Dyadobacter chenhuakuii: one gene and its partner. The protein of the gene in region 1 interacts with the protein of each later gene in a pairwise test. Links are inferred from orthologs where the notes say so. Each region holds a gene or a part of one and is shown in the gene's direction. Other genes may lie near its edges. The genes, in order: NFI80_RS09850 and recJ.

The links.
Region 2: the proteins of NFI80_RS09850 (region 1) and recJ interact in binary tests that used the Escherichia coli proteins (3 or more experiments, as listed by UniProt). The link is inferred for Dyadobacter chenhuakuii from one-to-one orthologs.

What each region holds. Positions count from the first base shown.
Region 1 is NZ_CP098805.1:2,381,154-2,384,455, forward strand. The notes cover bases 172-3,141. They hold NFI80_RS09850 (type IA DNA topoisomerase), read left to right. Parts: upstream 172-572; coding sequence 573-2,711; downstream 2,712-3,141. Other genes in these bases: NFI80_RS09855 (helix-turn-helix domain-containing protein), read right to left, coding at 2,751-2,993. Also shown: NFI80_RS09845 (hypothetical protein), read right to left, coding at 1-79; NFI80_RS09860 (aldo/keto reductase), read left to right, coding at 3,161-3,302.
Region 2 is NZ_CP098805.1:4,162,407-4,165,706, forward strand. Bases 309-3,276 are described here. They hold recJ (single-stranded-DNA-specific exonuclease RecJ), read left to right. Parts: upstream 309-920; coding sequence 921-2,633; downstream 2,634-3,276. Other genes in these bases: def (peptide deformylase), read right to left, coding at 309-338; ruvX (Holliday junction resolvase RuvX), read right to left, coding at 388-801; lptB (LPS export ABC transporter ATP-binding protein), read left to right, coding at 2,676-3,276. Outside these bases: more of def, read right to left, coding at 1-308; more of lptB, read left to right, coding at 3,277-3,300. UniProt on the Escherichia coli protein: Single-stranded-DNA-specific exonuclease.

The sequences.
Region 1 (3,302 bases):
CAGTGGTATTAGCGTTAGCGTAAGTTACGAAAGTCAAGGCCATCAAGGCTGCTGCGAAAATATTTTTTGTATTTTTCATTGTTAATAGTGTTTACGTTTTTGTTCTGTTTTTGTCTCTAATTCTTGTACAAATATACTACAATTATCTGAATACAAACGTTCAAGCAAACAATGTGCTTTATGACATTCGGTGTTAATGATCATAAATTGGAGTGTAAGATCAGCTTATATTGATTCAGAAAATATCATTATTTAAAGATTGCAAATTGAATAGTAACCTAAAATCTATTTTTTTGACTTTACTTAATTCTGTTTGGCTATGCCAATGATCAATCTTAGAACAATCCAATTAAAAAGGATAGGATACAATTTGGCAAAGTGATCTTAAATCAGAATAAAATTCGGAGTGTACTTTATCAATAGCCATTTTTGCCAATTTTTCGACCCAAAAAACTCGTGTTGCCAAAAAATATTTTGAAAATAATTTTAAATATTTTTCCCTGATTGATTATTCGGTCAGTTTTTCGGGTGTTTTTATAAACTTTGCGGCTCAATCGAGTAAGTTTGCAGCTATGAAATTGTGTATTGCTGAAAAGCCAAGTGTTGCCAAAGACATTGCGGGAATCATCGGGGCCAATCAGCGCAGGGACGGTTATTATGAGGGGAATGGTTACCAGGTCACCTGGACATTCGGTCACTTCTGCACATTAAAAGAACCGCACGACTATACAGAACGCTGGAAATCATGGCGGTTGGAAGACCTTCCCATGATCCCGTCCAGTTTCGGCATCAAGCTGATTGATAATGCGGGGGCGATGAAGCAATTTGCGGTGATTGAAAGTCTAGTCAGCAAATGTGAGGAAGTGATCAACTGCGGGGATGCAGGCCAGGAAGGTGAGCTGATCCAGCGCTGGGTATTGCTGAAAGCCAAATGCACCGTTCCCGTGAAACGCCTCTGGATCTCTTCGCTTACCGAACAAGCGATTCGCGAAGGTTTTGAAAAACTCAAAGACAGCGCACTTTATAACAACTTATATGCAGCAGGCAGCGCACGTGCCATCGGCGACTGGCTGCTGGGCATGAACGCGACACGCCTTTTTACCAAAAAATTTGGTCAGGGAAAGGTCGTCCTGAGCATTGGCCGTGTGCAAACGCCTACGCTCGCATTGATCGTTCAGCGTCAGAAGGAGATCAATGCATTTGTTTCGGAAGAATATTGGGAATTAAAAACCATTTACCGCGAAACGGAATTTACGGCCACCATTGACCGTATCAGGAGTGAAGAAAAGGCAAACAAAGGCCTCGCCTATTTGCTGATGCATGATTTTGAAATAACATCATTTGAAAAAAAGGAAGGAAAAGAAGGAAATCCAAGGCTCTTCGACCTGACTTCACTCCAAGTGGAAGCCAACAAAAAGTTTGGCTATTCCGCCGAGGATACATTAAAGCACATTCAAAATCTCTACGAAAAGAAGTTCGTGACTTACCCGCGGGTGGACACAACCTATCTTTCCGAAGATCTGCATCCCAGAGTAGAGGGCATATTGAGGCAGCTCACTTACTATGCGCAACTGACCGCGCCGCTTTTGGAGAAACCAATCCCAAAATCGAAAACGGTTTTTGATGATAAGAAAGTAACGGATCACCACGCCATCATTCCTACCGGCGTTTTGCCCGGTAACATCAGCCCGGAAGAAAAGCGCATTTACGACCTGATCGCCCGCCGGTTTATCGCTGTTTTTTATCCGGAATGTAAGGTTTCAAACACAACGGTGCTGGGAATGGTGGGACAAGTTGAATTCAAAGCAACAGGGAAGCAGATTCTGGAACCGGGCTGGCGCGCTGTTTACGCCAATGATGCCAGCGCGAAAAAAGAGGCAGCGGAAGAGGAAAAGCTGATGCCCAACTTCGAAGTGGGCGAAAGAGGCCCGCACGAGCCGCGCGTGCATCAGGGAAAAACCACGCCGCCCAAAGCTTACACGGAAGCCACATTGCTGAGAGCTATGGAAACGGCCGGAAAGCAGGTGGAGGATGAGGAAATGCGCGAGCTTATGAAAGACAACGGCATCGGAAGGCCGTCCACCCGTGCCAACATTATCGAAACGCTTTTTAAAAGACGTTATATTGAGAAGAAAAAAAAGAATATTCTGGCCACACAGACGGGCATCGACCTCATTGACACCATTCAGAATGAACTCCTGAAAAGTGCCGAGCTTACGGGAAACTGGGAACGGAAATTGCGGCTGATTGAAAAGGGCGACTATTCGATGGAAACATTCAAACAGGAGCTGATCCAGATGGTTGTGGAGCTGACCAACGAAGTGAAGAACAACCGCGGACGTGCGATCAGCATTGCCGAAGAATTGCCCGTTGTGGTCGAAAAGGAGGAAAAAGAAAAGAAACCGGCCAAGCCCCGCGAGCCGAAAGAGCCTAAGGAAGAAATCAAAATTGAAGCGCTTACCTGTCCGAAATGCAAAGAGCAATTGCTCAAAAAAGGAAAAACCGCTTACGGCTGTTCCAATTTCAGCGTATGCGGTTTTAAAATTCCGTTTGAGTTTTTAGGTAAAAAACTTACGGACAAACATGTATATGACCTGCTAAGCAAAGGCAAAACCGCCAAAATTAAAGGACTGCAAATCCCCGGCAACCCTGAAACCACCGACGCCAGGCTGGTCATGAATGGTGATTTCAATTTTGAAGTGGCTAGGTGATGCAGCTTTGAAGTGGCTAGATATGCAGCCTTCTTCCCCTTACATCGGCGTATTCGGCGTTTCGACAGTCGGCAACTGGAATGAAATCCCTGAAATCTGGCATAATGCGAGGAATTCCGAAAGACTGGGCAGCTGCTCACCATTGAAGATCCTTCCTACAATTTCCTGGCTCAGCCCCGCTTCTTCCAAAGCATTACCATTATTAATTCCCTTTGCTTCAATTAGTTGCCTCATCTCAGCGACCAGTGCTTTTGCCTGATCTTCGTAAATTGTGGTTTCCATTTTTTCTGAACATTGATTTAAATGATTTGGAACAAAACTGTGCCAAATTATGCCCAGGCGTGACATTTTTGATTTCTCAATTAATTAAGCATTAACATGCGCATCATGGCGAATCAAATCATCAAACTGCGGGTTAATGTTTAATAATCATTAACAAATCACAAACTATGAGCACATCCATTGCAGAGACATTCCGCGTTGGCGGGGAAATTGAGATAAAAAGGCTGGGTTATGGCGGCATGCAGCTCACAGGAAAGGGCGTCTGGGGCGAAGTTGCTGATCGGGAAAATGGCAAAAAGGTGTTAAAAG
Region 2 (3,300 bases), 1.8 Mb from region 1 along the record:
CGGATCCCCGGAATGCTCAGACAGCCTTCTTCAAATGCCCATTCTTTACCATCCTCTTCCAGGATTTCAGGGTTGATGAATGTTTTTTTGAAATCAGCCAATGAAAGATCCGGTTCATCGTCGTCGTCATCGTCTTTTTCACTGAACGGCGTTGCGTCCACCACAAAAACACGGATATTCATGCCGATCTGCGGCGCTGCCAGCCCTACCCCATTTGCACCATGCATGGTCTCAAACATATCTTCTGAAAGTTTTTTCAGATCAAGCTGGTCTTTTTCAATGAATTGGGTTGGTTTTCTCAGGATAGGATCTCCGTATGCTACGATGGGATAAATCATTGTAATGCGACTTTATTCGTTGTAATATAATGTAACCTGTAAATGCCGCTCACCTTTTACTTTCCATATAAGACTGGAGAATGATCGTGGCGCTTATTTTATCAATGTTGCCCTTTTCCCGTCGGTCGCTCTTTTTGGAGCCGGACGCAATCATGGATTGCAGGGCCATAGACGACGTGAACCTTTCGTCGTGTGCGTGTACAGGAATGTCCGGAAATGTTTTTTTCAGGATTTTAATAAATGCGGTTACTCTTGCCGCATTCTCACTTTCCGTATTATCAAGCCTTTTCGGCATTCCTACTATAAATGCTTCGATTGGTTCACTGGCTGCGTATTTCTTTAAAAACTCCGTTAAGTCATGCGTCCTGACCGTATCAAGGGCAGTGGCAATGATCTGCAAAGGATCTGTAACAGCAATACCGGTGCGTTTGGCACCATAATCAATCGCCAGAAGACGCGGCATTTATCTTAAAGAATGTTAATTGCTTGCAAAGATAAGACCTTTCAATTAGCTTTTCCTGATAGTGCGGGCTCAATATAGATTTTGATACACGCATCACAGAATCCGATTATCTTTGTTTCATGATTGAAAAGCGCTGGATACACAACCCTGAATTTACTTCTGAACAAACACACATTGTCCTGGAACTGGCCGAATCGTTAAAAGTAAGCCCGTCGCTGGCTACCCTTTTGGTACAACGCGGCATCCTTGATTTTGAGCAATCCCGAAACTTTTTCCGCCCCGACCTTGCGCATTTACATGATCCGTTTTTAATGCAGGACATGTATGCAGCCGTCAGCAGGCTGAATGATGCGATCAGAAATGGTGAAAAAATATTGGTTTACGGAGATTATGATGTGGACGGCACCACTTCCGTCGCATTGTTCTACGGTTTTTTGAAAAAAATATATCCAAATCTCGACTATTACATTCCCGACCGTTACGAAGAAGGCTACGGCGTTTCGTGGCAAAGCATTGACTGGGCGCACGCAAACGGTTTTTCACTCATTGTAACACTGGATTGCGGTGTAAAATCGGTTGATAAAGTTACTGCTGCCAAAGAAAGAGGCATCGACTTCATTATATGTGATCACCACCGGCCCGGTTCTGAGCTGCCGCCGGCAGTTGCTGTCCTCGACCCAAAAAGAGATGATTGCGCATATCCTTATAAAGAACTCACAGGCTGCGGCGTTGGATTTAAACTGCTGCAAGCCTTCTGTATAGACAATGAAATAGACCCGGCGGGTTTGTTCGATCATCTGGACCTGCTGGTGATCAGCATTGCTTCGGACATTGTGCCTATTACGGGTGAAAACCGGATTTTGGCATATTATGGTTTGCAAAGATTAAATGCTGCACCAAGATGTGGCGTTAAAGCATTGATCCAAATCGCCGGATTGAATGGTGTGCTGGACATTACCAATGTGGTTTTTGGTCTCGGGCCAAGAATTAATGCGGCTGGACGGATCAAGCATGCGAAAGAGGCAGTAAGACTTTTACTATGCGAAGAAAACGAAGAAGCCGCTGATTTTGCACACGAGATTAACAAGCACAACAGCGAGCGACGAACCTTTGACACCAGCATCACGGAACAGGCGCTTTTCATGATTGAAAACGACGACTGGTTTACGACCGCAAAAAGTACCGTATTATATAAGGAAGACTGGCACAAAGGCGTGATCGGAATTGTCGCGAGCCGGTGCATTGAAAAATACCATCGTCCGACCATTATATTAACGCAATCACATGGAAAAGCCGCAGGTTCCGCACGGTCGGTTCCGGGATTTGATGTGTATGAAGCTATTGAGGAATGTGCGGATCTTTTGGAACAATATGGCGGGCATACTTTCGCAGCAGGGCTTACATTGCCTTTGCAAAATGTGGAAGCATTCAAAACGCGTTTCAATGACATTGTAAGCAGCCGTATCTTACCCGATCAGCTCATCCCGATGATCAATATCGATATGTTGCTAGAACTGGATGTGATCACGCCGAAATTTTATAACATTCTCCGTCAAATGGGCCCCTTTGGTCCCGGAAACATGACGCCGATCTTTGAATCCCGCAATGTTTCACTGGCGGGAAGGCCAACGATCATGAAGGAAAAGCATCTTAAATTCGATGTAAAGCAGAATGATTCCGGAATATTCACGGCGATCGGCTTCGGCATGGCGCACTTTTATCCGGATTTAATTAACGGAAGGCTGTTTTCGATCGCGTATTGCCTTGAAGAGAATAACTTTCGGGACAAAAAAACGTTACAACTGTCTTTAAAAGACATCAAGTTTCTTTAAGCCCTCAGCATGCGCTCTGGGCCAGCAAACAGATAAAAAACAATGATATTAAGAACCGAAAACCTTGTAAAAAAATACGGGGTTCGTCTTGTCAACAATAATGTAAGCTATCAGGTTGAACAGGGCGAAATTGTAGGTTTGCTTGGGCCGAATGGTGCTGGTAAAACAACCTCTTTTTACATGGCCGTAGGATTGGTTAAACCCAACAGCGGAAAAGTTTACCTGGACGATAAGGACATTACGAGCCTTCCTATGTACAAGCGTGCGCGCCTGGGCCTGGGCTATCTCGCGCAGGAAGCCTCTGTTTTCCGATCATTGACGGTTGAGGAAAACATTCGTGCTGTGCTGGAAATGACAGACCTCTCCCGCGCTGATCAAAGACAGAAAGTGGAAGAACTGCTGGAAGAGTTTCACCTGACGCACGTGCAGAAAAGTAAGGGAATGGTGCTTTCGGGAGGAGAACGCCGCCGGACCGAAATCGCCCGCGCGCTGGCAGTGGACCCTAAATTTATCCTGCTCGACGAACCGTTCGCAGGCGTTGACCCCATTGCGGTAGAGGATATCCAAAGCATTGTGGCCAAATTGAAACACAAAAACATCGGCATCCTTATCACCGATCACAATGTAAATGAGACGCTGTCGATCACGGACCGGGCTTATTTATTAT